DNA from 4 places in the Dechloromonas sp. HYN0024 genome. Region 2 is predicted to be linked to each of the others. Evidence: predicted binding sites of a transcription regulator. Region 2 holds the regulator's gene; each other region holds the start of a gene.
The links. The regulator sigma-54, encoded in region 2, starts transcription at its own class of promoters, with help from an activator protein. The targets are predictions, from matches to a motif close to TGGCACGCTTNCTGCTNA.
Positions count from the first base shown of each region.

Region 1: the regulator sigma-54 is predicted to act here: its motif matches at 3,588-3,605, upstream of HYN24_RS16310 (prepilin-type N-terminal cleavage/methylation domain-containing protein).
Region 3: the regulator sigma-54 is predicted to act here: its motif matches at 6,548-6,565, upstream of HYN24_RS04980 (circularly permuted type 2 ATP-grasp protein).
Region 4: the regulator sigma-54 is predicted to act here: its motif matches at 5,981-5,998, upstream of nifH (nitrogenase iron protein).

Region 1 is NZ_CP031842.1:2,551,164-2,558,975, reverse strand. Features, by position in the region: gene HYN24_RS12215 (HD family phosphohydrolase) at 1-1,564, shown strand, start outside; gene HYN24_RS12210 (PglL family O-oligosaccharyltransferase) at 1,664-3,382, shown strand; gene HYN24_RS16310 (prepilin-type N-terminal cleavage/methylation domain-containing protein) at 3,652-3,996, shown strand; gene HYN24_RS12200 (O-antigen ligase) at 4,170-5,480, shown strand; gene HYN24_RS12195 (CYTH and CHAD domain-containing protein) at 5,483-6,946, opposite strand; gene HYN24_RS12190 (EAL domain-containing protein) at 6,943-7,812, opposite strand, start outside.
Region 2 is NZ_CP031842.1:3,202,247-3,210,058, forward strand. Features, by position in the region: gene HYN24_RS15440 (PsiF family protein) at 1-212, opposite strand, end outside; gene hprK (HPr(Ser) kinase/phosphatase) at 259-1,194, opposite strand; gene ptsN (PTS IIA-like nitrogen regulatory protein PtsN) at 1,198-1,650, opposite strand; gene hpf (ribosome hibernation-promoting factor, HPF/YfiA family) at 1,707-2,033, opposite strand; gene HYN24_RS15460 (RNA polymerase factor sigma-54) at 2,049-3,521, opposite strand; gene lptB (LPS export ABC transporter ATP-binding protein) at 3,549-4,283, opposite strand; gene recX (recombination regulator RecX) at 4,280-4,711, opposite strand; gene recA (recombinase RecA) at 4,704-5,732, opposite strand; gene HYN24_RS16235 (hypothetical protein) at 5,935-6,171, shown strand; gene HYN24_RS15480 (RluA family pseudouridine synthase) at 6,165-6,821, shown strand; gene HYN24_RS15485 (sodium:solute symporter family protein) at 6,893-7,812, shown strand, end outside.
Region 3 is NZ_CP031842.1:1,018,561-1,026,372, reverse strand. Features, by position in the region: gene HYN24_RS05010 (cyclopropane-fatty-acyl-phospholipid synthase family protein) at 1-377, opposite strand, end outside; gene HYN24_RS05005 (DUF1365 domain-containing protein) at 374-1,135, opposite strand; gene HYN24_RS05000 (NAD(P)/FAD-dependent oxidoreductase) at 1,143-2,465, opposite strand; gene HYN24_RS04995 (glutathione peroxidase) at 2,475-3,035, opposite strand; gene HYN24_RS04990 (MerR family transcriptional regulator) at 3,144-4,049, shown strand; gene HYN24_RS04985 (alpha-E domain-containing protein) at 4,147-5,094, opposite strand; gene HYN24_RS04980 (circularly permuted type 2 ATP-grasp protein) at 5,098-6,510, opposite strand; gene HYN24_RS04975 (acetyl-CoA C-acyltransferase family protein) at 6,711-7,812, opposite strand, start outside.
Region 4 is NZ_CP031842.1:1,417,855-1,425,666, reverse strand. Features, by position in the region: gene HYN24_RS06735 (bacteriohemerythrin) at 1-84, opposite strand, end outside; gene HYN24_RS06730 (hypothetical protein) at 84-641, opposite strand; gene HYN24_RS06725 (SIR2 family protein) at 669-1,505, opposite strand; gene HYN24_RS06720 (bacteriohemerythrin) at 1,807-4,914, shown strand; gene HYN24_RS06715 (NAD(+)--dinitrogen-reductase ADP-D-ribosyltransferase) at 5,007-5,945, opposite strand; gene nifH (nitrogenase iron protein) at 6,062-6,943, shown strand; gene nifD (nitrogenase molybdenum-iron protein alpha chain) at 7,037-7,812, shown strand, end outside.

The DNA.
Region 1 (7,812 bases), 650 kb from region 2:
TCGCCGTCTTGACCAGCTCAACGATATCGGGGCGTCCCTGTCGAGCGAGCGCAATATCAGCCTGCTTCTCGAAAAGATTGTCATCGCCGCCAAACAGATCACCCGGGCCGATGGTGGCACCCTCTATCTGCTCTCCGATGACCGCCGGCATTTGCACTTCGAAATCGTGCGGACTAACTCACTGTGCCTGGCCTTCGGCGGAGCGAGCGGCATGCCGACTTCGGGCAAGTTTCCCGATCTGCCCCTGTATCGCGACGATGGCACCGCCAATAATGGCATGGTGGCTGCCTATGCCGCCATCACTGGCAATACCGTCAACATCGCCGACGCCTATCAGGCCGACGGGTTCGATTTCTCCGGCACCCGTCAGTTTGATGCCGGCACCGGCTATCGCTCGCAATCCTTTCTTACCGTTCCGATGAAAGACCATGAAGGCGAGATCATTGGCGTACTGCAACTGATCAATGCCCTCAACCCGACCACTGGCGGGGTGACCGAGTTTTCGCCCGCCGATCAGCGTCTGGCCGAATCGCTCGCCTCGCAGGCCGCCATTGCCTTGAGCAACCGGCAACTGGTGCAGCAACTCGAAGCCCTCTTCGAGTCCTTCATCAAGCTCATCAACTTGGCGATCGACGAAAAATCGCCCTACACCGGCGGCCACTGCCAGCGCGTCCCGGAGCTGACCATGATGCTGGCTGAAGCAGCCGCCGCGACCCGAGAAGGTCCGCTGGCCGACTTCAGACTGACCGACAAGGATCGCTACGAACTGCGCATCGCCGCGCTCCTCCATGATTGCGGCAAGGTCACGACGCCGGTGCATGTCGTCGACAAGGCGACCAAGCTGCAAACCATCTACGATCGCATCCACCTGATCGACACGCGCTTCGAGGTGGTCCGGCGCGATGCCGAGGTGCGCCAGTGGAAAAATGTCGCTGGTGGCATGGCGCCCGGTGATGCCGAGCGCGACTATCGCGCCTTCTGCGAAAAGCTTCTGGCTGACCGCGATATCCTCCGGCGGGCCAATATCGGCAGCGAAAAAATGTCCGATGAGGACATCGCCCATGTCCGGCGAATCGCCACCGACTATCGCTGGCGCAACGCCGATGGCGCGGATGTTCCCTTCCTGTCAGCAGACGAACTCGAAAACCTCAGCATCCGCGCCGGCACCCTGACCCGCGCCGAGCGCGACATCATCAACCACCATATCGTCGCCACCATCCGCATGCTGGAACAGCTCCCCTGGCCCAGGCATCTGAGAAATGTGCCGGAATACGCCGGCGGCCACCATGAGCGCATGGATGGCAAGGGCTACCCCAAGGGCCTCAAGCGTGAAGACATGAGTTGGCAGGCCCGGATCATGGGTATCGCCGACATCTTCGAAGCCCTCACCGCCAAGGACCGCCCCTACAAGGACGGCAAGCAACTATCCGATGCCCTGGCCATCCTCAACCGGTTTAGCCAGAACGGGCATATCGACCCGGATTTGCATGCGGTGTTTGTCGAGGGCGAGGTTTTCCGGCGCTATGCGGAACGGTTTCTTGAGGGGCGGCAGATTGATTGCTGAGTGGGCGCGGTGGAGGGCTGCCGCTGTGGTACGGTTCATCGGTTATGCATAATTTTTTCGGACTGTGTCCGGCCAACCTCTGACCAAGCGTATTCCCTCATGACTGAAATGCCTCCCCCCAAATCCGTTGTCGTGATGCCGCCAGTCATGCTGGCCGTTCTCGCCGTCTTCCTTTCCCTAGCCTGGCTGATTCCCAATCATACCCGGCCATGGCTGGCGTTTTACTCGGATGCCATTGCCGGTATTGTGTTGCTGGCGGTGGCAATGTGGGTATTGGTTCGCTCGCCGGGCAAGCTTGAACTGGTCGGTTTTGGCTTGTTTTTCATGCTGCTCGCCGCCGTCCCGTGGCTGCAGTTTGCCGGGGGCATTATTTATTCATCCGGAACGGCATGGATCAACTCGCTATACCTCCTCGGCTTCGCGCTCGCCATCTTTGCCGGGTGGCATTGGGAAAAGTCGACGCCTGGGCAATGTCTCGACTTTCTGTTTCTGGCGATCATTATTGGTGCGGCCGTGTCGGTCGGTATGCAGTTGATGCAATGGTTTCAGCTGTCGGTTGGGGGCCAATGGGTGATCGGCGCGGGTAAGGGTCGCTTCTATGCCAACATGGCGCAACCCAATCAGTTGGCGACCTTGCTGCTGATGGGCGTTGTCGGTGTGGCCTGGGGCTATGTGCGCAAGACCCTCGGGGCGGCGCTGGCTATCGCGCTAATTGTCTATCTGTTGTTCGGTGTGGTGCTGACCGAGTCGAGAACGGCCTGGCTGAATGTCATCGTTATTCTCGTCGGCTTGTACTTCTTTTGGGGCGAGAGCCGGCCAAAGCGCTTTAACCTCGCCTTGCTCGGCTTTGGTGTCTATTTCTTCGCCCTGAGTTTCAGCTTGCCGGCCATCAATGACTGGCTCTTTGGCGAGGCGGCTGTACATCGCCAACTGGCTGATCCCATCCGGCTGGCAATGTGGAAGAGCCTAGTTCCCGTACTTCTGGATCGACCCTGGTTTGGCTACGGCTGGGGGCAGATTACGGAGGCGGTCTTCGCAGCCAGAGACTTTCCAGTGACCGATGGAATGACCAAGCATTCCCACAACCTTGTGCTTGATCTCCTTTTGTATAACGGGTTGGTGCTTGGAGGGCTGATTCTGCTGGTTCTGGCCGGTACGTTTCGGCGTTTTGTGGCCAATCTGAGGCAGGGGAACTTCATCCTGCCGCTACTGGCGGTAGGCGTCGTTCTCGTTCACGCCATGCTTGAATTGCCGCTCCACTACGCTTACTTCTCGTTGCCGTGCGGCATGATGCTCGGGGTTCTGCTGCTGCGTGCCAAGGCGAAGGGCTACCTTGTTTGCCGAAAGTGGATCGGGTTGGGCGTAGTGCTGGTGGTTGTCTGTAGCGTGTGGGTCACCATCACCGATTGCCTTGAGGTTGAGCGAACCTATTACAACGTCTATTTTGGCCGTAAAGGGAAGGCGGTTCCGCCGGACATGCAGCCTGACTTGATGGTACTGACCCAGTGGGGTGAGCGGCTGGCGTTCGCCAATGCGATACCTGGGCGAGGGCTTTCTCCAAAGAGCTACGCCTGGATGAATGGTGTGCTGAGCGCAACGCCGGAGACATTTTTGATGTTTCAGCTAGCCCAGAATCTTGCGCTGAACGGGCGGCCAGAGGAGGCCAAAGAATGGCTGGGCAGAATATGCATAATGGCACCCAGTGGAATTATCCTGGATTTGGCCGAGCAGTGGAAAGCGGCGAAGGAAGCCAATGACTTTTACAGTATCGTCGATTGGAAACCATGCCTACACCGCCCCGTTGCAGCGAAAAGATGATACTTCATTGTTGAGGGTGGTTTGTTGAGAAGGGGTTCTCCGCTTGTGACATCTGACGAATTTCGTCTTGCTCGGGTGACGTAAATTGTCATTTTTTTGGGTGTTTTCGAACGCTATCCATTTTCTCGCTTGGTTAGTGTTTTTAATGTGCTGATTCAGAAGCTGTTTCGGGTTTTCTGGGTAAGTGCGAACTATTTCACGGACCTGGCATGAATACTGTTATAGGTAGACCAGCGGCTTTTCCGCCTTGTCATGCAAAGGAGATTCAAATGAAGAACGTGCAAAAAGGTTTCACCCTGATCGAACTGATGATCGTTGTTGCTATTATCGGCATTCTGGCTGCTGTGGCGCTCCCGCAGTATCGTACTTACACCCAGAAATCTGCTGATGCTGCTTGTCTGGCTGAGGCAACTGCTATCGCGCATGGTGCGGCAGCAGCAATCGCCAATAGCGACGCTTCTTTGTTGTCGACTACTCCTTTTTCAGCATGTAACAAGGCTGGCCCGACCGCTGTGCCGGCTCAGGGAACTACGGACACTTTCACTGCACCCCGCGGCACCCCGGGTAAGTCAATTTCTTGTAACTATGATGATGGCACCTGCAAGGTGAGCTAATTTCAGAAACTTAATAGGGGTCAGACCCCTATTTAAAAGGCCGGGGCGAATTACCCCGGCTTTTTTTATGCAGATTTGGTCGTGAATGCCCCGCAATGACGGAACAGTTAAAGATAAAAGCCCTATCAATCCTTGTGGCCTCGTCAGCTTTGCTGGCCGGTTTGGTTATTCTTGTGCCTCATCCTGACCTGACGTGGCACGACCAGCAGCGTCTGGGGCAGGTTGCCGTATTTACGTTGGCCTTGGTTGGGACTTTTCTGCTCCGTTCTTCGGCCATTGTTAGCTTTAATCGAATCTGGTTGTGGTCGGCCAATGGCATCCTTGTGCTGGGGGCTGTGTCCGCTGCTTGGGCATTACACCCTTTCTGGGCCGCCACCGAGTTGGCCTTGCTGGTGGCGAGTATCGGCCTCAGTGCCTTCATTTATATTCTCATGCGCCAATTCGGCAACCGGGCCGATCTGGTTTTGGGCAGCCTGTTGCGGCTCTTGCTGGCGAGCACGGTGTTCCAGTTTTACGTCTCATTTGTCTCGGCACTGGGGCATGCCGATCTTTTCTTCACCCCGATCAGTCTGCTCTACGGTTTTTCCAATGAGCGCTTCGAGGGGCAGTTTTTGACCCTGGCGATGCCCTTGCTCGGTGCCGTGCTATGCCTGCCCGGTGGCAGCGATATCCGCTATCCGCGCAGTTTTGATCTATTTCTGATGATCTCTCTGGCCGCGATGGTCTTCGTGGCCGGTACGCGTGGCACGATTGCCGCCTGGGTGGCGGTTGCCGTTCTGTTCTGGAGCTTGAAGGGCGGGGGGCGAGAGACGGCAAAGCGTATGTTCGTGGTCATGCTGCTCGGCTTCGCGCTGGCCTGGCTAATCTTGCATACGGTTTCGTGGGTGACCGGGCAGGTGGTCGATTATCGCTTTGCCGGCCAGCAGGTTTTTGGCTTGTCGCTGCGGGAAATTCTGTGGAAACACGCCTGGGCGACGATTGTTGAGCATCCCTGGCTGGGTGTCGGGCCGATGCATTTTGCTTCGTTGAAGAATTGGGTGGCGGCCCACCCGCATCAGGCGCTGTTGCAACTGGCCAGCGAGTGGGGCTTGCCGGCCTTTTTCATGATGATGGCTGCCGTGGTGGTCTGGCTGGTTAGGGTGTTTGGCGAGGTCAGGTTCCGTGATGGTATGGCCGGTGCTGATCTGCGCTGGGCCTTGCTCTTCGCCGTGCTGTCATCGATGGTGCAAAGCATGGTCGATGGCGTGCTGGTCATGCCTTATCCGCAGCTATGGCTGGCGATTACCTTTGGCTGGTGTTCAGCCCGTTGCTTGCCCCGGTTTCAGGGTGATGGCGTGAGGGTTCCGGTCTGGATTCCGCTATTGCTCTGGGGGGCGGCGAACCTCCTGCTGGTGACGGTGGCCGTGATGAGCTACCCCGATTTGGTCGGGGCGCCTGAGTATTGCGGCGGCGGGCCGCGTTTCTGGTGTAGCGGCCGGATTTAAGCTCAAGGCGTATGCTGTGCCAGCCAGGTGTTCAGCGATTCCGGTAGTTCGCTGACGAGCAATGCGTGCCGTCCCGATATCCAGCCATGAATCGGCCCCACCGGGCGTCCGGCCAGGGCTTCGGCGAGGAGGGTTTCGGCGGTGACGTGGTCGTTGATGAGACCGAGTTCGTCCTGTAGCTGGGCCAGCGCGGCGAGGTAGGGGCCGACTTTTCGTTCGGATAGCAGGGGGGTGAAGAACTCCAGCGTGTAGCGCAGCTTTTTGAAAGCAATACGCATTTTGTGCCGCTCTGCCGGGCTTAGTTCGGCGTGGCGCTGGGCCAGTCGGCGGGCCTTTTTGGCGTGGTTGGCGATCTGCTGGCGGGCGAACGCCTTGATCGGGATCGGCAGGGTATCGCCCAGGGTGTAGATGGCGGCGGTGAATTCGAGCAGCAGGCGCGGGTATTCGCTGACGGCAAGCAGGCCGGTGACCGATTTGCGGGCGCTGGTGGCGCGCCGCTGGCCGGCTTTGCGCAGGCGCTTGATGTCGCGGTTGTCGGGAAAGGCGGCGGCGATGGGGGGCAGGGTTTCGTCGAGGAAGACATCCCAGTTGCGCGTGTCGCCGAGTGCGCCGGCCAGGGTTTGCCAGGTTTGGCCGTAGGCGGCGACGAATTCGGGGGGCAGCACCGGAGCGAAGAGTTTGATGGCTGAACGCAGGCGGCGCAGGGCGACGCGGGCCTGGTGGATGAATTCCGGTTCGCCGCCGATCAGCAGGCCTTTTTCATTGCGCTGGAAGTGTTCCAGGCAGCCCAGGGCGACGCTGCGGAAGGCCTCGACCGGGGTCTGCTGGTCATTGATTGGTACCGGCTTGCTCTTGAACGGGCGGAGCGGTTCGTCGAGGAACAGGTTGTAGCCGCGCTCGGCCTTGCTGGCGATGGCCGGAAACAGGTCGAGGTTTTTCTGAAGTTGCCGGGTGAGGCCGAAGATGTCGTCGACGCGGCCGGAAAGCAATTCGAGTTCGATTTCGCAAATGGGCGTTTTACGGCCACGGCTTTCGATCTGGCCGCGGTCGATGGCCAGTTCAATCAGCGATTCGCCAAAGGGGACATGCCAGATTTGCCGTCGAAAGTCGGTGGTGAAAATTGGCTCGAACTGATGGGTGCGCCGCTCGAGAAAATTGCGGAAATCGGCATTGTCTACGTGGCTGAAATCGAATGTGCCCGGTGTGGCCGGGGCCTCCCATTCGCTGCGCATGGCCAGTCCACCGCTGGCCGGTTCGGCTGATTTGACCGTACATAGCCAGATCCAGCCCTTCTTGCGAAAGCGGACGGCAACCCGCCGGGCGTGCAATTCAAGGGATGGCGTGTCGAAATAGGTGTTGAGCAGATGCTGCTTCTGTGCCGGGATGTCGGCAAGCAGGGGGTGTTCGGCCAGCTTTTTCGCGGCCTTCGGGCTGAGCTGAAGCTTCAGTTCGATTTCGGTACTCATCGTTCCTTCCTCGGGACAGCCGGTCCGGTCGCGCCATCGAAGCCCAGTTCGGGCAGGATGGCCAGTTCCCCGGCGCTCTGCACGCCCTCGGCGATGACCGTCAGGCCGATATTATGCGCGATGCTGCACAGGCCCTTGATGAAAGTCTGGTTACCGGTCTGGCTATCGATGGCCCGGATGAAGCTGCCGTCTACCTTGAGGTAATCGAGGCCAATGCCGTGCAGGCGGCCGATTTCGCTGAACTGGCGGCCGAAGTGCTCGATGCCGAGACGGCAGCCGAGCGGACGCATGGCGTCACAGAAAGCATGGAAGGCATTGAAGTGCTTGAAGACGCCAATCTCCGATACTTCCAGCCAGAGACGGGGGGCCAGATCCTTGCGGGCGGCAATCAGGGCGAAAAGCCGGTTACGGAAGGTGGCGTCCATAATCGACTCGCCTGACAGGTTGACCGCCACCGCAAGGGCACCGGCAGCAACCCGCTCGATGGCCAGCCGGGCTGCTGCCAGATCGAGTTCGGAAGTCATCGCCAGGCGGGCTGCCATGGGCATGAAGCTGCCGGCGGCCAGCCATTCGCCGCCTTCGGTGGTTTGCAGGCGCAGCGGACATTCGAGATGGAGCAACTGGCCGCCATAGCCGGCCACCGGGAAGTCGATCAGGCGCAGGCGCTGGGCCTGGATGGCGCCATCGAGCAGCTTTTTCCAGTCGGCGCTGGAAGTCGGCTGTTGTTCGTCGTAGCTGTCGGCCCGACACCAGCCCAGCCCGCTCTCGGTTTCCGCTGAGGCTAGCGCTGCATCGACACCGGCCAGCAGTTTGGCCATGCCCTGATTGTGCTGATAGCTGCTGCTGGCGACGTAGCCGATCCGCTC
Region 2 (7,812 bases):
TTGGCGGCACCAGCCAGTTTCTTTTCCTTGGCGGTAGCGGCACAAGCGGCATTTTCGGTGGCAGCACCGGCATCCTTCGTGCACTTCTTGATGAAACTGTTCTTGGCGGCACCAGCCAGTTTCTTCTCGGCAGCCTTGGCGGCACAGTCATCAGCAGCGTAGGCAGTCGTAGCAGCGAATGCAACAATCAACAGCGCGATCAGTTTCTTCATCTGGAATCCTCGGTTATGGTTGAGAAACGGGCCTACTATCAGCCATTCATGCGTCATCGTCAAGCATCGTACGCTGCTGGCGATCCATGAAATCCTGCATGCTGTCGATGCCGCGCAACTGAAGAATCGTGTTGCGAACCGCCGCTTCGAGCAAGACCGCGAGGTTACGTCCGGCCGCCACGGGAATGACCACTTTGCGGATCGGTACGCCAAGGACCTCGTGGGTCTGGGCATCAAGCGGCAGACGGGGAGCATCGACGGCCGTGGACGTTTTTTGCAGATGAACAATCAGCTTCAGTTTCATCTTGCGGCGCGATGCCGTTTCACCAAAAATCGTCCGGATATTGAGCAGGCCGAGTCCGCGCACCTCCAGAAAGTCGCGCAGCATGCCGGGACAACGCCCTTCGATGGTGGTCGGGGCGATTCTCGCCATTTCGACCACATCGTCAGCAACCAAGCCATGCCCCCGGGAAATCAGCTCAAGGGCCAGTTCAGACTTGCCGACCCCGGAGTCGCCCGTAATCAGCACGCCCATCCCCAGGACATCCATGAACACACCATGGAGATTCACCGTATCGGCCAGGCGGGCAGACAGGTAGATGCGCAGCAGATCGATAATCGCCGAACAGGGCTTGGGTGAAAAAATCAGCGGGGTAGTAAATTCGGTACAGGTTTCAACCACCAGCGGTGGCGGTGCCAGGCCATCAGCCACGATCACGGCTGGCGGCTGGGCCCCCAGCAGATCGCCAAGCATCTGAGCGAAGCGGCGTTCGCCGATCCGCATGGCCCATTCATATTCAGCCAGGCCAAGGACCTGCAGACGTTCCGGGTGAATGATATTGATATGCCCGACCAGATCGGCGCCATAGTTGTTGGAGCCTTTGATCTCGATACGTCGATCGGCATCGGGTACAACATTCCAGTTCAACAACAGCTTTTCGCGATTGTCTTCGTAAAGCTGAACCAGGCTGACGTGGCGCACGACCTAGCTGACCACCTGAAACATTGAAACAACTTCGGCCGGGGCAGCAACGACATGCAGTTTTTCGCGAAATGCCCGGTCAGAAAACTTTTGCGCCAGCTCGGAGAGAATTTGCAGGTGCTGCTCGGTAGCCTGTTCGGGTACCAGCAGAACGAAGAGCAGATCAACAGGGCGTCCATCCGGTGAGTCAAATGGTACCGGGGTCGTCAGGCGCATAAACGCACCGACAGCCTGTTTAAGACCCTTTATCCGGCCGTGGGGAATCGCCACGCCCTGACCGAGGCCGGTAGAGCCGAGCTTTTCGCGCGCGAAGAGGCTGTCGAAAATGATCGACCGGGCGAGGCCAAGGCGATTTTCGAAGAGCATGCCAGCCTGTTCGAAAACACGCTTCTTGCTGCTGGCATCGAGATCAAGCAGAACCTGATCGGCGGATAGGAGATTGGTTAAGGGATTCATGGGGAAGGTGAGAAAAACAAAGGCCGCAGCATGCTTCGCCGCGGCCCGTTCGGCGCTTATTCAGCGGCGGCGTGCAGCCCGGGCTTGTCACCACGATGGTGATCCTGGACCTTCTGCTTGTACTTCTGAACCTGACGGTCCAGTTTATCGAACAGGGCATCGATGGCGGCGTAGAGATCGTCACCGGACTCTTCGACATGCATGTCCTTACCCGGAACATGGACGGTCACTTCGGCCTTCTGTTTGAGCTTTTCGACGGACAGGACGACGTTGACGCCAGTCACCTTGTCGAAATGGCGAATCACCGGATCCAGCTTGTTTTCGACGTATTCGCGAAGTGCCGGGGTAACTTCAATGTGATGCCCACTAATCTGCAGATTCACTTTATTCTCCTCTCTCTACAGGGTCTTGCGTAAATTGACCGGGGGAATGTTGAGCGACTCGCGGTATTTGGCGACCGTCCGTCGGGCAACTACGATTCCCTGCTGGCCTAGTATTTCGGATAATTGACTATCCGACAAGGGCTTCTTGCCATCCTCAGCCGAGATCAACTGCTTGATCAGTGCCCGGATGGCCGTAGCAGAACACGCACCGCCAGTATCAGTGGCGACATGGCTGCCGAAGAAGTATTTCAATTCGAAGATACCACGCGGCGTCGCCATGTATTTCTGGCTGGTGACACGCGATACCGTCGATTCATGCAAACCGAGAATATCGGCAATTTCGCGCAGGACCAGCGGCCGCATCGCCACTTCCCCATGCTCGAAAAACTGCCGTTGGCGATCAACGATGGCTTGTGTCACGCGGTGTATGGTTTCGAACCGTTGCTGAACGTTTTTGATCAGCCAGCGGGCTTCCTGCAACTGAGTCGACAGATTGCCGTTGCCGCGCCGCTGCTTGGACAGAATTTCCGCGTAGAGACGATTGATGCGCAGACGCGGATAAGCATCCGGATTAATGTAGGCGGTCCACTTGCCCTTGAGCTTCTTCACGATAACATCGGGCGTGATATAGCGGGCCTCGATCTGTGAAAAACGGGCTGCCGGGCGTGGATTCAGGCTGGTAATGACGCTCTGCGCAGCCTTCAGCGACTCGTCGTCGCAACCGGTCAGCCGGCGAATCTTGGCAAAATCGCGGGCGGCCAGAAGTTCGAGATGTTTCTGAACAATGGTCAGGGCCAGATCGCGGGTGGCATCGCCGCCAGGCAGGGCCTTGAGTTGCAGGGCCAGACATTCCTGCAGATTGCGCGCACCGATGCCGACCGGGTCGAAGTTCTGGATGTGATGCAGCGCAATTTCCAGCTCTTCGATTTCAATTTCGTATTCCGGCGGCAAGGTTTCCCAGAGTTCTTCCAGCGAAGCCGACAGATAGCCATCATCATCAAGCGCTTCGATCAGGAAGCGCACCAGGCTACGGTCACGCTCGGACACCTGGGTCATCCCCAACTGCCAGCCAAGATGGTCGCGCAGGCTAATCGTCGTCCCGTGGATGTCCTGCGAATCGTTGTCATCGTCGTCGTCCCGTCCGGCCCCGGTGAAGGTACCAGCATCGGAAGCCCAGCGGTCGTCATCGACATCGGAGGGTGCAGACGGAACATCCTGCTCGCGGTCGTCGCGGGCATCACGCTCTTCGCGCTCGGCCTTTTGCTCGCGCTCGCCTTCGCTGGTTTGCGGCGAATCGAACTGCTGGGCACTGGAAAAAGTCTCGGCCCCCTGTTCGTCCTCGCGCTCAAGCATGGGATTTTCGAGCAGGTAACGCTCGATTTCCTGCTGCATTTCGATTGTCGACAGCTGCAACAGCTTGATCGACTGCTGCAACTGAGGAGTAAGCGCCAGGTGTTGGGAGAGTTTTAGCTGGAGTGCCGGCTTCATCGGTGAGTAGCGGTTTCTATCTTTCGGTCAGAGCTTGAAATGCTCGCCGAGATAAACCTTTCGTACGCTTTCATTATCGACGATTTCGGCCGGACGTCCAGCCGCCAGAACGTTTCCGGCGTTGATAATGTAGGCGTGATCGCAGATACCGAGCGTCTCGCGAACGTTATGGTCGGTAATCAGCACACCAATACCGCGCTCCTTGAGGAAGCGGATGATTTTCTGAATTTCGAGCACGGCGATCGGATCGACGCCGGCAAACGGTTCATCGAGCAGGATAAACCGCGGATTGGTGGCCAGCGCCCGGGCTATTTCGACCCGTCGCCGCTCACCGCCGGAGAGCGCCGAAGCGTTGACATGGCGGACGTGGCCGACATGCAGCTCGCTGAGCAAGCCTTCCAGGCGATCATTGAGTTCGGCTTCCGGCAGGTTGAGCAGTTCGAGAATGGCGCGGATGTTTTCCTCGACATTCAGTTTGCGAAATACCGAGGCCTCCTGCGGCAGGTAAGACAGGCCGAGCCGTGCCCGGCTATGCATCGGCAGGTGGGTCAGGCGATTGTCGTCGATATAGACTTCGCCACCATCAGCCGCAACCAGCCCGACGATCATGTAAAAACAAGTGGTCTTGCCGGCACCGTTCGGCCCGAGCAGGCCGACGACCTCACCCGACTTGACCTCGAAAGAGACGTCCTCAACCACCGTCCGCGCCTTGTAGCGCTTCCTGAGATTGTGAGCCGATAGTTTGGCGGCCGGCATGTTCATTCATCCACTCCCTGCATGGCCCGGCGAATAGCGTCGCCGGAAAAACCGCGATATTGCAGGAAACGCATCTGTTTAGCACGCTCTTCGGCAGTTTTCGGCGGCTGGCCGAATTTCTTTGCCCATATAACCCGACAGCGCTCGGCTTCGTCGCCAGCCTCGGGGAGCGCCGCCGCGATGTCGGTATCGCTTACGCCTTGCTGGCGCAGTTCCTGACGCAGGCGGGCATCGCCGTAGCGCCGGCCGCGGGCAGCCACCCGCTGGGTGGCATAACGGCAATCGGAAAGCAGGCGCTCGGCCTGCAGGGTGTCAAGAACACCCGTAAGTTCTTCTTCGGATTCGGCGTGCGGCGCCAACTTGGCCTGCAAGCCGGCCCGGCTGTAATCACGCCGGGTCAGCAATTGCAGGGCACGGACGCGGAGGTCAGGCATCAGCGGCAGCAGCCTTGGTCGGCTTGATGACGGTGGTACTGGCCGCCTCACGAATCTTCGCTTCGATTTCCTGGGCGATTTCCGGGTGCGATTTCAGGAATTCGCGGGAATTGTCCTTGCCCTGGCCGATTTTTTCGCCCTTGTAGGAATACCAAGCACCCGACTTCTCGACCAACTTGTGGGCAACGCCCATTTCGACGACTTCACCCTGACGCGAAATGCCTTCTCCGTAAAGGATGTCGAAAATGGCTTCACGGAAGGGTGGGGCGACCTTGTTCTTGACGACCTTGACCTTGGTTTCGCTGCCGATCACTTCATCGCCCTTCTTGATCGCGCCGATACGGCGGATATCAAGACGGACAGACGCGTAAAACTTGAGCGCATTGCCGCCGGTAGTGGTTTCCGGCGAGCCGAACATGACACCGATCTTCATTCGGATCTGGTTGATGAAGATGACCAGGGTATTCGTCTTCTTGATGTTGGCGGTCAGCTTGCGCAGAGCCTGGCTCATCAGGCGGGCATGCAGACCAACCATCTGGTCGCCCATTTCGCCTTCGATTTCGGCACGCGGCGTAAGGGCAGCCACCGAGTCGATGACAATGATGTCCACAGAGCCGGAGCGAACCAGCATATCGGCGATCTCAAGCGCCTGTTCGCCGGTGTCGGGCTGCGAGATGAGCAGATCGCCGACACTGACGCCGAGCTTCTGGGCATATTGCGGATCGAGCGCGTGTTCGGCGTCGATGAAGGCGGCGACGCCACCGAGTTTCTGCATTTCGGCAACGACCTGCAGGCACAGCGTGGTCTTGCCCGAGGATTCCGGACCGTAGATTTCGACGACACGGCCACGCGGCAGACCACCGACACCAAGAGCAATGTCCAGACCGAGCGAGCCGGTAGACACCACCTGAATGCCTTCGTCGATTTCGGCATCGCCCATCTTCATGATGGAGCCTTTGCCGAATTGCTTTTCGATCTGTTGCAGCGCTGCGGCGAGCGCCTTTGCCTTGTTGTCGTCCATGGGGTTACCTCGGAAATTTGAGCGGATTATGGCACAGGGGCCAAAGATGGAATAGAAATTGCTGAGCTTGATCGACTAGCTGACTGCTTCGCAAAGGCAATCGGTCGCCATCAATTTCAGTGATCACACGGAAAGGACGAGGTATATTCCCAGCCCGCTCCGTCTTTAATTAGATACTGTGTATAAATACAGTACATTTACCATGGCCGCTTGGCAAGAAAATTCTGCATGCAAATCAAGGCATCGCCAGCTGCTGCTGGGTATCGCCCTGACCATCCTTGCCCCTTCGGGCTGGACCAAGCCGGCCCTCTGGTACTGGTGGGCCAGCCAGCAGACCGAACATCGCGTCTGCGCCCAAAGCTCGCCGGGCGCCGCCTGGTTTCGCGACAGCACCGCGTTCACCGACAGCACCTGCAGCATTCGGGCAAAGCCATTTTGACTGCCTATCTGCCGCCCCCCAACCTTGGGCTGACGCTGATTCATGTCGACACCGACATCATCGTCGTCGACAAGCCGTCCGGTCTGCTCTCTGTCCCTGGACGCGGGGAGGGCATGGACGACTGCCTCGCGTCCCGCGTTCAGGCGAGATTTCCCGATGCCCTGATTGCCCATCGCCTGGATATGTCGACCTCGGGCCTGCTGGTCCTGGCGCGTGGTGCCGAAATGCACAGGCGGCTTTCAAGGTTTTTCCGGGAACGCCAGATCGACAAGCGTTACCTTGCCGTCGTCGCCGGGCTGATGGCCGACGATAGGGGCGAGGTTGAGCTGCCGCTCATTTGCGACTGGCCAAACCGCCCCCGGCAAAAGGTCGATTTCGAGATCGGAAAGCCTTCCCTGACCCGCTTTCGTGTGATCAGCCGCGACCCCGTCGCCAATACGACACGCGTCGAACTGGAGCCAGTGACCGGACGCTCGCACCAACTGCGGGTACATCTGGCCTCGCTCGGCCATCCGATTCTCGGCGACGACCTCTATGGCGGCGAGGCAACGGCGCTGGCCGATCGACTGTTGCTGCACGCCATGGATCTGGGGCTTTTTCACCCGGCCACCGAAGCCCCCGTGCAATTTCACTCGGACGCTCCCTTTTGACGCCGAAAATGCAATCAACGACCTTATAATTCCAGCGTTTTCAAACCCTTGCCTCCGTTGACCACGCGATCATGCTGATCTGGTTCGTCGTTCTCTACCTGCTCGTTTCCATTGGCATTGGCCTCTTTGCCGCCACCCGCGTGCATAGTGCCAAGGACTTCGCCGTTGCCGGCCGCCACCTGCCGCTACCGGTCGTTACCGCCACCGTTTTCGCCACCTGGTTCGGGGCCGAGGCCGTTTTCGGTGTCTCCGCCACCTTCGTCAAGGATGGCCTGAGTGGGGTGGTCGCCGACCCGTTCGGCTCGTCGATGTGCCTGATCATCGCCGGGGTTTTCTTTTCCCGGAAACTCTACAAACTCAATATCCTGACCCTCGGCGACTATTTCCGGCTGCGCTACAACCGCACGGTCGAGGTATTGACCACGCTCTGCATCGTCGCCTCGTACCTCGGCTGGGTATCAGCCCAGATCAAGGCCCTTGGCCTCGTTTTCAATGTCGTTACCGGCGGCTACGTCAGCCAGACGGCGGGCATGATCCTCGGTGCCGCCATCGTACTGACCTACACCACGTTCGGTGGCATGCTCTCCGTCGCCATCCTCGATTTCGTCCAGATGGGCGTCATCATGGGCGGCATGCTGTATATCGGCTACGTCGTCTCCGGCCTGACCGGCGGCGTCGAACTGGTCATCAACCATGCCTCGGCGGCCGGCAAGCTCGACTTTTTCCCGCCGCCCGATCCCTGGCTGTGGCTCAGTTTCCTGGGTGCCTGGATCACCATGATGCTCGGCTCGATCCCCCAGCAGGACGTCTTCCAGCGCATCACCTCGGCCAGAAGCCAGAAAATCGCGCTGTGGGGTTCGATTCTTGGTGCCTCGATCTATTTCTGCTTCACCTTCGTGCCGATGTTCATCGCCTACTCGGCCACGCTGATCGACCCGGAACTGTTCAACGGCTTGCTGCAGACCGACTCGCAACTGGTTCTCCCGACCCT
Region 3 (7,812 bases), 1.1 Mb from region 2:
CTACGGCTGTTACTGTTCATCCAGTGCCGCACGCGAGCCGCAAGCAGGCTGCGCCACGATCCGTAAACCGCCTTCTTGATCGGCTCGCGATTGGCCGCCAGCAACCGGAGGAGGCCCGTAATATCCGGCGAATCCCACTGTCCATCCAGGTAGGCTTCGGCCAGGCCGATGTCGCCACGGGCCAGCACCTGGCTGAACATCGCCTCGTCATGGACCTGCATGGTGACCCCGTGTTCGCCATCCCCGAACAGGACGCTGGCACCGCCCGGCAGGCGAATTTCAAGGAGGCCGCCGTGCAGCTTTTCTAGCAGGCCGAAAACCAGTCGAGTGTCGCGGGCCAGACTATCGCTGCCCTGAAAAATCATCGCATTGTTCATTTTGTCGATTCCCGGAGGGGTTGAGGAACATGGGCACCCCGGAAGGGCACCCCTTTCAGCCACAGCTTCAAGGCTTGCCAGTGAATGCGGAAGATCACGCCGGCAGTCAGGAAAGGCATTTTCAGGACGGCTCCGAGCAAGGCCTTGGTAGACCATGCCCTTGGCTTCCCTGAGATGGAGGTCAGCAGAAGTTCGCCGTCGGCGTCGTCGTAGTCGATGCGGGCCAACGGCACCGGACGGGCAAGATGAAAGCGGAAACGGTAGCCACCTTCGATCTCGTTGAATGGCGAGACGTGGAATTCCTTGGCCGCCTTCAGCTCCTGTCCATCACTGAGGGGTGACGCATCGGGGTTGTGCAGCTGGTAACTGTGGTGTCCGCCGAAGGTGTTGTTGACCTCGGCCAGTACGGCAATCAAGGCCCCATCCGCGTTGTGGCAGTACCAGAAACTGACCGGATTGAAGACGAAACCGCAGAGCCGCGGGAAGCATTGCAGGGTAATCTCGCCATCGTCCGGCAAGCCTCGCTGGCGCAGTTGCGCCTGAATCCATGGCAACAGGGGACTGCCATCGCGAGGGCCGTGATCTTTCTGGTGGAAGCTGAGCAGGTTGCCGCGGTCCACCGAGAAAATGGCACAGTTGGCGGCCAGCAAATTGCGGACCGGCAACTGCATGTAGAAGACCGGATAGACAAAGGCATTGACGGCCGGCCGGAGGCGCCGGTGCATGACATGGCCGAGGAAAAGCTGCGGGCGGTTCATGGCTGGCTCAGGCTGTTTCCATGACGGGACAGGCCAGCACCGGCTGCTCCTGCCAGGGCGCACTAATTCCCATGCCATTGACGACACGCAGCGCAGACTTGAGGCCATCCTCGTGGAAACCGTAACTGCCCCATGCACCGGCTAGCCAGATGCCGTTTTCACCCTGCACATCGGCCAGGCGCTGTTGGGCGGCGATAGCCGGGCCGTCGAAAATCGGGTGAGCGTAATCAAATTCAGCCAAAACCTTGGCCGGATCCGGTTCGCGGGCGGGATTCAGCGTCACGACAACTGGCGTATTGAAAGGCAGCGGCTGTAGTTTGTTGATCAGGTATGAAACGCCAACCGGCTGCTCGCCGGGTTCACCATTGCCGGAAAAGTAATTCCAGGCCGACCAGAGCTTTTCGTCACGCGGCAACAGGGCGCGATCCGTGTGCAGTACGGCACGATTGGGCTGATAGCGAATCGCCGAGAGCACCTCGCGCTGCTCATCGGTGGCCGTAAAGCCAAGGATGGCCTTGGCCTGATCGCTGTGACAGGCCATCACCACATGATCGAAATGATCGCAGCCGGCCGCATGCGTCACCTTCAGCCAACCGCCCTCCCGACTGACGGCGCTGACCGGACAGGCGAGCCGGACATCGGCCTCATTGGCAGCCAGCCGGGCAGCGATTTTCCGCACGTAGTCGCGGCCACCGCCCTTCACGGTCCGCCACATTGGCCGGTCAAACACCTGCAGCAACCCATGGTTCTGACAGAAGCGGATAAAGGTGGCGAGCGGCATATCGAGCATCTGTCCGGTCGGGCAGGACCAGATGGCCGCCGCCATCGGCAGCAGGTACCAGTCGGAAAAAGCGCTGGAATAGCGGCCCGCCTCGAGAAAATCACGCAGACTGCGCTGGTTGTCCGGATGCGAGGCCAGCCAGCCCATGCTTTCCCGGTTGAAGCGCAGGATATCGGAGAGCATTGCCCAGAATGGCCGACGCAACAGATTGCGCTTTTGTCCGAAGACGGTGGCGAGGTTGCTGCCCGCCCATTCAAGATCAGGATTCTCGAGGCTGACGGCGAAGGACATCTCGGTCTCGACGCTATCGACACCGAGCAGATCGAACATGGCAATCAGGTTGGGATAGGTCTTTTCGTTGAATACCAGAAAACCCGTATCAACCGGATGCGTCTTGCCCTCCAGCGTAACGTCCACGGTGTTGGTATGACCGCCGAGATAGGAACCCGCCTCGAACAGCGTCACTTCATGGTCGCGGCTGAGCAACCAGGCGCAGCTCAGTCCGGAAATGCCGGCACCAACCACGGCGATACGTTTTCTTGCTGTCATGCGGCTCTCCTATTTACCAAGGAATTCGTCGATCTTCTTGAGCAGGTCACTGTCATCCGGCCTGGTAAAGCTGGTGTAGGCGACGACCTGCGTGGCGTCACGATTGATCAGGTATTTGTGGAAATTCCACTTCGGGCGGCTACCTGTTACTTCTGCCAACTTGAGATAGAAGGGATTGGCCGCCTTGCCCTTGACCACCGTCTTGCCGACCATCGGAAACTCGACGCCATAGGTCAGACGGCAAAAATCGGCAATTTCCTTTTCGCTTCCCGGCTCCTGTTCACCAAAATCGTTGGAAGGAAAGCCGAGGACCACCAGCCCCTTATCCTTGAGACGCGCATAGAGCTTTTCCAGCCCATCGTATTGCGACGTGAAACCGCAGTAACTGGCGGTATTGACGACCAGAATCACCTTGCCGGCGTAATGGCAGAGCGGCATCGGCTTGCCATCCTGGAGGCTGGTGAAATCATGCTTGAGCAAGGCCGGACAATCACCGGCCGCCGTAGCCGGCAGGACACCGGCTGAAACCAGCCCGGCGATACCGATCCAGCGCTTGAGTTTCGAAAACATGTTCAGCTCCCTATTTGATTTGTCCTAGACAAAGTGGACGTTTGTTCGTAAGATAATGACCAAAGAACGACTTGTCAACGGTTTGTCTAACATTTGTTCAGGACAAATATGAATACACCCAGTTTCAATATCGCCGCTGTCGAACGCGACACCGGGCTCTCCAAGGACGTCCTCCGGATGTGGGAACGCCGTTACGGTTTTCCCCTGCCGAGCCGTGACAACCATGGGGAGCGGTGCTATCCAGCAGATCAGGTCGACCGTCTGCGCCTGATCAAACGCCTGATGGATCAAGGCCATCGGCCGGGCAAGCTGATTGCCACGCCCCCTGATGAATTGACCGCGCTGATGCCCCACCGTTCAAAGCAAACCCCACCCTCCGCTTCGCCCGAGACAGGCGAACTTGACGAATTGCTGGGGCTCATCAAACAGCACGACGCAGCGGCCTATCAGCAGGCCATGCAGCAACGTCTTGCCCGCCAGGGTTTGCAGCGCTTTGTCCAGGACACTGTGGCACCGCTGACGCAACTGGTCGGCCGACGCTGGGAGGACGGCGACTTTGAGGTATTCGAGGAACATTTATTCACTGAGCTGACCAAGCGCCTGTTGCGCCAGGCCATTGCCGCCCTGCCCGGTGGGCCGCGCCGGCCACGCGTGCTGCTCACCAGCGTACCGGAAGAGGCGCACGTACTCGGCCTGCTCATGGTCGAGGCGCTGTTTGCCCTGGAGGGCGCCGAGTGCATCCCACTCGGCACGCAGATGCCGCTGCTTGAAATCGGCCGCGCCGCCGAGGCCCATCAGGCCGACATCGTCGCCCTCTCCTTTTCCGCCGCCTTTCCACAACGCCAGATTCCCGGACTGCTCCAGCAACTGCGGCTGATCCTGCCAGGAAATGCGGCGCTCTGGGCGGGGGGTGCTGGCGTTGCCCGGATCACCCGGACAGACGATGCCCGATTACTCACGACGCTCGACGAAGCCATCGCCGCACTGGCAAGCTGGCATCTGCAACGCGCCTGAAAAGCGACCGAGAAAAAGTTTCGGCGCCAGCATGAACTGGCGCCGAAACTTGATCAGGCGTTATCGATAGCAGCTGTCAGCTGCCAGTTACTGCCGACTAGGCAGCCTCCTCCATAGGTACCAGGAAGTCCTTGCTGATGCCGTTGCCGAGCAGGTAAATACGATCCATGAAGTCGCTCAACCATTCGTGCAGGCCATGTTCCAGGATATCCTCGATCCGCCCGTAGCGCAGTTGGGCGTGTAGCATGCCGGCCTGACGCTGGGTTTCGCCGGAATTGCTGTTGGCGATCAGTTCGAGATTCTTGATCACGCTGTTGAGGCAGAACTGCAGCGAACGCGGCATGTCCTTGTTAAAGATGAGCAACTCGGCAACCCGCTCCGGCGTGATGACATCGCGGTACACCTTGCGATAGACCTCGAAGGCCGAGACCGAACGGAGCAGCGCGCCCCATTCGTAGAAATCGGTCGCCCCCTCGTCGCCCTGCGGACGTAGAACATGGTATTTGACATCAAGGATGCGCGCCGTGTTGTCGGCCCGCTCGAGGAGCGTCCCGAGGCGGATGAAGTGGTAGGCCTCGTCCTGCAGCAGCGTGCCCAAGGTGGTGCCGCGTGACAGCGAGGAACGCATCTTGACCCACTCGAAATAGTCGCCAATACCGGCCTGATAGAGCTGATCGAAGGTCTTTTCGCGGGCTTCCAGCCAGGTCGAGTTGAGCGTTTCCCACATTTCGGTGGTCAGCGTGCCGCGCACGGCATGGGCATTTTCACGTGCCATGCGCAGGCAGCTATGGATGGAGGCGAAATTATCCGGGTCGCTGACCATGAATTTCAGGACATTTTCCCCCGTGACTTCCGAATACTTGGCAGCGTAGGTCTCTTCCAGGCTGTTCAGGGCAATGATGGCGGCCCAGCTCTGGTTGATGGCATCGAGCGATTGCGGCACGAGTGACATCTGGTAGGTAACGTCCAGCAGACGGGCCAGATTTTCGGCGCGCTCGATGTAGCGCGACATCCAGAACAGGTGATCGGCAGTTCGACTCAGCATGACTTAATCCTCCAGAACCCAGGTATCTTTGGTGCCGCCGCCCTGCGACGAATTGACGACCAGCGAGCCCTTGGTCAGGGCGACGCGGGTCAGGCCACCCGGCACCATATCGACACACTTGCCCGAGGACAGCACGAAGGGGCGCAGGTCGAGGTGGCGCGGCGCGATACCCTCTTCGACAAAGGTCGGGCAGTTGGACAGGGCCAGCGTCGGCTGGGCGATATAGCCATCCGGCTTGGCGATCAGCAACTGGCGGAAGTGCTCGATCTGTTCCTTGGTCGATGCGGGTCCGACCAGCATGCCGTAACCACCGGCACCATGTACTTCCTTGACCACCAGCTCGGGCAGATGGTCGAGCACGTACTTCAGGTCGTCCGGCTTGCGGCACATGTAGGTCGGCACGTTGTTGAGCGTCGGCTCTTCGCCCAGATAGAAGCGGATCATGTCCGGCACATAGGGGTAGATCGACTTGTCGTCTGCAACGCCGGTACCGATGGCGTTGGACAAGGTGACATTGCCGGCCTGATACGCCTTGAGGATGCCGGGTACACCCAGCGTCGAGTCGGGGCGGAAAGCCAGTGGGTCCATGTAGTCGTCGTCGAGGCGGCGGTAGATGACATCGACGCGCTTCGGCCCCTGTGTCGTCTGCATGTAGACCACCTCGTCCTTGACGAAGAGATCACGGCCTTCAACCAGTTCGACCCCCATCTGCTGGGCGAGGAAGGTGTGTTCGAAATAGGCGCTGTTATAGGCACCCGGCGTCAGCACGACCACGGTCGGATTCGACACGCCCTTCGGGGCGACGGCGCGCAGCTTCTCGAGCAGCATGTCCGGGTAGTGCTGGACCGGCGCCACCTTGTGCTTGGCGAAAAGCTCAGGGAAGAGGCGCATCATCATCTTGCGGTCTTCCAGCATGTAGGAGACGCCCGACGGCACGCGCAGGTTGTCTTCGAGGACGTAAAACTCGCCCGCGCCGGCCCGGACGATATCGACGCCGGCAATGTGCGCATAAATCTGGCCTGGCAGATCGACACCCTTCATTTCCGGGCGGTACTGGGCATTGTTGAGAATCTGCTCGGCCGGAATCTTGCCGGCCTTGATGATTTCCTGATCGTGATAGACGTCATGCAGGAACATGTTGAGCGCCCTGACCCGCTGGCGCAGGCCGGAACGCAGCGATTTCCACTCGGACGCGGGGATCACGCGGGGAATCACGTCAAACGGAATCAGGCGTTCCTTGCCCGCTTCCTCGCCATACACGGCAAAGGTGATACCGACCCGGTGAAAGGCCAGGTCGGCCTCCGCCCGCTTGCGGTCGATGCGCTCAGGCGGCGTCGCCTTGAGCCAGTCTTCATATCCCTTGTAATGCGCACGGACGCCACCGTTGGCGTCATACATCTCGTTATAGAAGTTCATTTTTCCACTCGTCGCTGAGGAAGCTCTCAAACGGGTTTCAGCAGTTTCCATGCCACCCGTAAACAAGCCTTAAATCATGCGCCCGATAGCACTTTATAACTATTGACGCACCGCAAAGGTGCAGCAGATTTTCAACATGGTGCAAATAAAAAACCCGCCGGTTTTCACCGGCGGGTTTTTTAGCTGATTCAACTGCTTGATCAGGCGCGTTCGAAGATGACCGCAATACCCTGACCGCCACCGATACACATGGTGACCAGCGCGTACTTGCCGCCGATGCGCTCCAGTTCGTACAGGGCCTTGGTGGCGATGAAGGCACCGGAACAGCCGACCGGGTGGCCGAGGGCAATGGCGCCGCCGTTCGGGTTGGTCTTGGCCGGATCGAGACCGAGCACCTTGGAAACCGACAGGGCCTGAGCGGCGAAGGCTTCGTTGGATTCGATGACGTCCATCTGATCCAGGGTCAGGCCGGCCTTCTTCAGAGCCAGCTTGGTTGCCGGGATCGGGCCTTCGCCCATGATGTCATTCGGCACACCGGCAACGGCGTAACCGGCGATACGGGCACGGGCCTTCTGGCCGTTCTTGGCAGCGACGTCGGCAGCAGCCAGCACGAAGAAGGCAGCGCCGTCATTGATACCGGAAGCGTTACCAGCGGTGACGGTACCGTCCTTCTTGAAGGCCGGCTTCATCTTGGCCAGCGACTCCATGGTCGTACCGCGCTTCAGGTGCTCGTCGGTGTCGAATACGACATCGCCCTTGCGGGTCTGCTTGACGATCGGCACGATCTGCGACTTGAAGTGGCCGGCGTCGATGGCGGCAGCGGCACGGCGCTGCGACTCAACGGCGAAGGCATCCTGGTCTTCACGGGTGAAGCCATATTTAGCGGCCAGGTTTTCAGCGGTGATACCCATGTGGCCGACGCCGAACGGGTCGGTCAGGACGGCAACCATGGAGTCGACGGCCTTGGTGTCACCCATGCGGGCACCCGAACGCAGGGCCGGCAGCAGGTAGGTAGCGCGCGACATGACTTCGACGCCGCCGCCGATACCGTAATCGGCATCACCCAGCATCAGGTTCTGGGCGGTGGTGACGATACCCTGCAGGCCGGAGGCGCACAGACGGGAAACCTGCATGGCGACGGAATCCATCGACAGGCCGGCTTGAATGGAAGCGACGCGGGAAACATAGGCGTAACGCGAATCGGTCGGCATGGTGGTGCCGACGGTGACGTAGTTGATAGCCAGGGGATCGACACCGGAGCGAGCGATGGCTTCCTTCATGACGATACCAGCCAGCTCGGTC
Region 4 (7,812 bases), 1.5 Mb from region 2:
GGCATACGACAACTCGACGAACTCCCGGTGGGTGTCATCCATTTCGGCGACACCCAGAGCGTGACGGGCCGCATCCCAGGCCATCAGATTGCCCCGTGCGTTTCGCGCTTGGCGTTGTTGGTGGTCTTCAGCGCCTCTTCCACGCTCTGCTCGGCATACTTGAACTTGTAGCTCTTGAGGGCGCCATACACTGTCGCCACCTTGTCAGCGGCGCTCTGCCCCTTGAAATCCCCCTTGTCGAGCGCCACCAGATCGCACAGCTCGGTCCACACCATGCCCTGGACCAACGGGATAAAGGCGATGCTGGCACCATTGGCCGTCGTCACGAAGCCTTTGGGAATATTGACGGTAAAGAAGACCGCAATGGTCCCGGCATTGAAATCGGCACCGAATTTTTCGACGACCAGCGGGAACTGCTGCAATTCGTCGAGTGAACCGGAAATCAACCGGAGACCACCGGCATCGCCGAGCAGGACAGCCTGTTTGAGGACTTCCGTCGGCGGCTTGCGGCGGCCGTTGGCATCGGCCACTTCGCCTTCCTCGAGGATCAGTTCGCCGCGATAGGCGACGAGCGCCCCGGTGCTGGCGGATTCCTTGAAATTGGCGTTAAAGAAAAGGGGTTCGTAACGATCGAGCGACATGTTTCTTCCTTGGTGGATTGAGTAATTTCAGGCAGCGATGGCCGCACCGATCAGATCGAAGACATCCGCTTCGATCAGTTCGAGCTTCTGTTTCTTGCAGAAGCGGCGCTCCTTGTCGGTCGGGTTCTGGATCAGCACCCAGCCAGCCGGCTCAGCAGCGGCGTAGATAACGTCAGACATCACCATGCGTTCGGTGTCGCGGTTGAGGCGCAGGCCCATCAGCAGGTATTGCTTGCCCTTGCGCAGTTCCTTCACCTCGGGCGGAATCGAGAAACCACCCATCAGTTCGGTGATGAAATCGACGTAATCGGCGTCGGAAGCGATGTAGTTGGCTTCCGGCCTGGGCGTCCCCATCGGCTTGTAGAGAATGGGGATACCCGGATTGATCACTGTCGTCTTCTGATAAGCCGTGCCATCCCAGAAATACAGCTTGTAGCGGAAGTCGGTGCCGCCGAGGCGGGCGATGCCGACGATCAGGTTGTGCGGCACATCGGCGTAAGAATCCTGCAACTGGGTATCGCGGTTGATGTCGATCACGTAATGCGGGGCAATCGCCTTGATCCAGTCATGCACGGCGCCCCGCGTCCAAGCCGTCTCGCCGTAGGTACGATTGAGGAACTTGGTGACAGCGCTACGCCCGCGCTTGAGTTCGACGTTCATCGCGGCACGGGGAAATTCGTACATCAGCTTGGGGGCCATCGGCTTGCCATCGTTCATGGCATAGATCAGTGAATTGCTGTCGGCCGGAATGGGTGCTCCGGTCGCTGCATTTTTCACATCCGCCAGCACACCGGGGCCAAGGTAGGGAACGATGCTGCCATCCTTGAGGCCGGCCAGCAGTTTTTCGCGCAGTTCTGGAGTCATTTTGTTTGCTCTGTAAGGGGATGTAGCCCTTTACAGCAAATTCCACGCCCGATTCCCGGTCCTTATTGGGTGCGGCTTTCCGGCCGAAGCATCGGTCGATTGTCGGGTTTGTGACAGGGCATCCAGGGGGCCGCCCGACAATTTTCCGACCGCGCCACCCGCACCGACATTACGTGACGATATTCACGAAGCACCGAAAAAAGCTGCCAAAACCATTCATTTTTGAACGCTGGCCTAGGCCCAAAGCGATAGAATAGTTACTGATTTTATATTTTTACCGTTTCTAATAGATGGCGACGCCATGAAGTCGATCGACATATTTCCGTGGGATGACAATTTCGATACGGGTTTGCCCAAAGTCGACGAACAGCACCGCCAGTTAGTAAGGATGCTCAACGAACTGGCCGGGCATATTGCCTTCAAGGACGATGTTGACCGCCTGGATAAACTGTTTGAACAACTGGCTGACTACACGGTTTATCACTTCGGTTACGAAGAGGGCATCTGGCATACGTATCTGGCAGACGATCCCTACGAACACGAGCACCGCAAGAGTCATGAGGCTTTCATCGACGAGGTTGCCCGGCTGCGTAGCTCGCTCACGACCCGACCATTAACGGAGGTCGCTGACGAAGCACTGTCATTTCTGGCCCGCTGGCTGGCATCACACATCCTTGAATTCGACCGGAACATGGCTTACACCGTGCTGGCCATTCAAGCCGGTTTGTCGCCTGATGCAGCCAAGCAACAGGCCAAGGAGCAGATGGGTGGAACAACGCGTGCCCTGATCGACATCATTCTGTCGATCTACGCCACCCTGTCGAACAATACCCTGCGCTTGATGCGCGAACTATCCGAGCATCGACAGGCAGAAAACGAGCTTTTTCAGGCAAAGGCCGCGCTGGAAAAATCCGAAAAACTCCTGGAAACCATCGTCGACACAGCGCCGATGCGTATCTTCTGGAAAGACCGCGACCTCAACTACTTGGGGTGCAATTCCATATTTGCCCGGGATGCCGGAAAAGACACCCCCGATCAGCTGATCGGTCAGAACGACTACCAGATGTGTTGGGCGGCGCAGGCCGACCTGTATCGCGCCGATGACGAGGCGGTCATTTCATCGACCATTCCCAAGCTGAATTATGAAGAGCCACAGACTACGCCTGATGGCCAAACACTTTGGGCACGCTCGTCGAAAGTGCCGCTACGCGACAGCAACAATGAAGTCATTGGCATACTTGGCATCTACGACGACATCACCGCGCAAAAAAGCAGCACGGTTGCCCTGCAGCAAAGCGAGGAAAGGTTTCACTCTCTCTACTCGGCGATGACAGAAGGGGTTGCCTTACATGAGCTAGTTTTTGATAACGAGGGCACGCCCGTCGATTACCGCTTGCTCGACGTCAATCCGGCCTACGAATCGATTCTTGGCCTGACCAGGGAATCTGTCATTGGGCGACTGGCCAGTGAAATTTATGGCGAAGCCGCATTTCTTGAAGAATTCAGTTCGGTTGCGCAGACCGGCAAGCCGCTCAGGTTTGAACCGCCCTACGAGCCGATGGGCAAGACATTTGCCATCTCGGTCTTTTCGCCGGGGAAAAATCAGTTCGCCAGCATTTTCCGGGATGTGACAGAACAAGCCAGGGCTCAGCTTGCCCTGCGCGACAGCGAAGAAAAGCTCAGGCAGGCGCTGCATGCAGAAAAACAGGCCACAGAAGAACAACGACGGCTCAATCGGGCCTTGCGCCTGCTGAGCCAATGCAACCTGACCCTGCTGCGCGATGCCAGCGAGACAGACCTGTTGAACGACATCTGTCGGTTGATCGTCGAAAACGGCGGCTACCTGATGGCCTGGGTCGGATACGCTGAAAATGACAGTAAAAAGACCGTCCGCGCCGTCGCCCAATCAGGCTATGAAGATGGCTATCTGGAAAATTTGAATGTCTCCTGGGACAGCAACACCGTGACCGGTCAAGGCCCGACCGGCCTGGCCATTTGTACCGGGGAAACCCAGATAAACCAGAATGTCCTGACCAACCCGCGGATGGAACCGTGGCGTATTGCCGCCGTTCAGCGTGGTTATCGCGCCTCTATCGCACTGCCCCTGGGTCGAGACAATGCGGTCTTTGGCTCTCTCACCGTTTATGCGGCTGAACCCGATGCCTTTGGTGCCGAAGAGGTTGCCTTGCTGGAAGAATTGGCCCTGAACCTGAATTTTGGCATTCAGGTACACCGTACTCGCCTGCAGCGCGAAGCGGCCATCGCGGCCAATCAAGCGAAGAGTTCGTTTATCGCCAACATGTCGCACGAAATCCGTACCCCGCTCAATGCCATCAGCGGCATGGTTCATTTGCTCAAACGATCAGGCGTCACGCCCGAACAAGAAGACAAGCTGTCCAAAATTGACACGGCGGGACAACACCTTCTGCAAATCGTCAATTCGGTACTCGACCTGTCCAAAATCGAGGCCGACAAACTCGTCCTGGAAGAAAAGCCGATCCATATTACGACGCTGCTCACCAATGCCGCATCAATGATCAGTGAGAAAGCCAAGGCAAAGAACCTGACGCTGGTCGTTAAGGCGCTCCCCGAGAACATTGCGCTGCAGGGGGATGAAACGAGACTGCAGCAAGCGCTGCTGAATTATTTATCGAACGCGGTGAAATTCACGCAGGCTGGCGAGATCGAAGTATCTTGCGCCGTCATTGAGAAGCGGGTCGATGACGTCAAGATTCGTATTCAGGTCAGAGATACCGGTATCGGCATCGAGCCCGACGTGCTGCCCAGGCTGTTTTCTGCCTTTGAGCAGGCCGACAATTCAACGACCCGGAAGTACGGCGGGACCGGTTTGGGTCTGGCCATCACCAAGGAAATCGCCCGTCTGATGCAGGGCGAAGCCGGTGTCGATAGCACGCCCGGCCGTGGTAGTACGTTCTGGCTGACGGCACGATTGAAGTGTTCGCCGGTCATCGACGAGAAAGAGCCGGCCGTGCCTTCGGCGCAGATCGAGGCGGCATTGATCGATAAATTTTCTGGTCGAACGGTTTTGCTGGTTGAAGATGAACCGATCAATCAGGAAATCGCCCGAATGTATCTGGAATGCGTTGATTTGAAGGTCGATTCGGCCGGCGACGGGGTCGACGCCATTGCCATGTCAAAGGCCAAAACCTACGACCTGATTCTGATGGACATGCAGATGCCGCGCATGGACGGGCTGGAAGCTACCCGGCAAATCCGGCAGCTGGCCAACTATGCCCATACGCCAATCATCGCCATGACCGCCAATGCCTTCGTCGATGATCAGCAGCATTGCATGGAGGCCGGCATGTCGGACTTCATCGCCAAGCCGGTCAGCCCGGACATTCTCTTTGCCACCCTGCTCAGGAACCTGCAGGATTCAACGACGTGAGATGACGGCTTAACAACCGGACAGAGCGCGAACTCCGCCGCTTTGACGTCGATTGCCGGCCGATCCATGGCTGGACGAACCCCCTGCCATCATCACATGGTCGACAACGTCACCTCGACGACACCGCCAATGACCAGGAATTCGTCCTCGCCCTGCAGCACGCCGGGGAGCAGGCCGCAGTGAAAGAAGATTTTGGTCAGGGGAATATCGACCGCCAGAATATAGTCGCCAAACTCACAGGCACGTTCGCGGCTGCAGGTGAATGAATTGAGGTTGTTGAGGAGGACGACATGCTGGCCACCTTCCCCCTTCTTCAGCACTTCGTGATCAGCCAGGCGATTGACCCCCCGATAGAGCGTGACATGTCGCGCCCCCGGATGACGCTCGGCCAATTCGAACTGGCAGAAGGTATATAGCAGGTCGAACTGGGCTTCGAGGGCATTGGTCCCGTAGAGACCATGCGACCGCATTTCCTGATAGCGCCGGTAGCCGTCGCCCGCCGGATCGCGCAGCGGCTGGCCGTGATAGCGTGGCATCAGGCCGAAGCGTGACTCGACCCACCCCTTGAGTACGGCCCCCTCGCGGCTGTCTGAATCAAAACTCCAGCCGCGCACCATGCGAATGTAGTTGGCCTTGGCCCGGCTTTTTTTGTGGCTGCCCGGTTCGCCGCTCAAGCCGATCTCCTCGGGCCGTTCCAGCCGGAAATGCACGGTCAGGTAATCGCGAAATACCTCGCCCCTCGCCTCCGGCCTGGCCGCTGCCAGACGCCGGAAGAGATCAGCATGCAGTTCGGCCACACCGTCGATCAGGAGTGGACTGGGATAGTGCTGATAGGTGAGGCCACCGAGCACCACCGCCGGCAGGTTGCAGCGATTGATCGGCAGACGGGCGTCGCGAGGCAGTGTCGCCTTGTGCGTTGCCCCGTCGGGAAGCCCATGGTGACCTCGCACATTGTCGTCACCCCTACAAAGCGTGGGGGAATTGTCGGAAGCATACACCCCGACAGACGCCGGCTCATTTTCAGGTTTCATTGAATAATCAATCGATTACGGTCTGCCAGTCGACCTGGCACGCTACGTGCAGAAGGTGAGGTGCGACTCTCAATGAATCCTTCGCAAATCGACTGACAGACTAAGGAGATTACACCATGGCAAAACTCCGTCAATGCGCCATCTACGGCAAAGGCGGTATCGGCAAGTCAACCACCACCCAGAATCTGGTGGCGGCACTGGCCGAATCCGGCAAGAAAGTTATGATTGTTGGCTGCGACCCGAAAGCCGACTCGACCCGCCTGATCCTGCACAGCAAGGCTCAGACCACGGTTATGCACCTGGCGGCTGAAGCCGGTTCGGTGGAAGACCTCGAACTCGAAGACGTCCTGTCGGTCGGTTTCGGCGGCATCAAGTGCGTTGAATCCGGTGGCCCGGAACCCGGTGTCGGCTGTGCCGGCCGCGGCGTCATCACCGCCATCAACTTCCTCGAAGAAGAAGGCGCCTATGACGAAGATCTCGACTTCGTCTTCTACGACGTGCTCGGCGACGTGGTCTGTGGTGGCTTCGCAATGCCGATCCGCGAAAACAAGGCGCAGGAAATCTACATCGTCTGTTCCGGCGAAATGATGGCCATGTACGCTGCCAACAACATCTCCAAGGGTATCGTGAAGTATGCGAACTCCGGTGGTGTGCGTCTGGCCGGCCTGATCTGCAACAGCCGCAACACTGACCGCGAAGACGAGCTGATCATGGCCCTGGCCTCCCGCCTCGGCACCACCATGATCCACTTCGTGCCGCGTGACAACGCTGTGCAGCACGCTGAAATCCGCCGCATGACCATGGTCGAATACGATCCGAAGCACAAGCAGGCCGACGAATATCGCCAGCTCGCCAGCAAGATCGTCAATAACACCAACTTCGTCATCCCGACCCCGATCGAGATGGAAGAGCTGGAAGACCTGCTCATGGAGTTCGGCATCATGGAAGCGGAAGACGAGTCCATCGTCGGCAAGACCGCCGCCGACCTGGCCGCCTAAGCAAGACCCCGCAAGCTACGGCGGGGGCCTTGTCCCCCGCCACTTTCAACCAGCACGTCGGCCACAGATTGGTGGCGGCGTCAGGAGGAAAACATGACGACTCTGTCTCGCGAAGAAACCGAAGCCCTCATTGCCGAGGTGCTTGAGGTTTATCCGGAAAAAGCCCAGAAGGACCGCGCCAAGCATCTCGCGGTCAATGACCAATCTGTTGAACAATCGAAGAAGTGCATCACCTCCAACCGCAAGTCCCTGCCCGGTGTCATGACCATTCGTGGTTGCGCCTACGCCGGCTCCAAGGGTGTGGTCTGGGGTCCGATCAAGGACATGATCCACATTTCGCACGGCCCTGTCGGCTGCGGCCAGTATTCCCGCGCCGGGCGTCGTAACTACTACGTCGGTACGACCGGCGTCGACACCTTCGGCACGATGAACTTCACCTCTGACTTTCAGGAGAAGGACATCGTTTTCGGCGGCGACAAGAAGCTGGCCAAGCTGATCGACGAAGTCGAACTGCTCTTCCCGCTGCACAAGGGTATCTCGGTCCAGTCCGAATGCCCGATCGGCCTCATCGGCGACGACATCGAGTCGGTCTCCAAGAAGGCTGCTGCCGTCATCGACAAGCCGGTCGTCCCGGTTCGTTGCGAAGGCTTCCGCGGCGTTTCCCAGTCCCTCGGCCACCACATCGCCAACGACGCGATCCGTGACTGGGTGCTCGACAAGCGCGATGGCGCCGCCTTCGAATCGACCCCCTACGATGTCGCCATCATCGGCGACTACAACATCGGTGGCGACGCCTGGGCGACCCGTATCCTCCTCGAGGAAATGGGCCTGCGCGTGGTTGCCCAGTGGTCGGGCGACGGCACCATTGC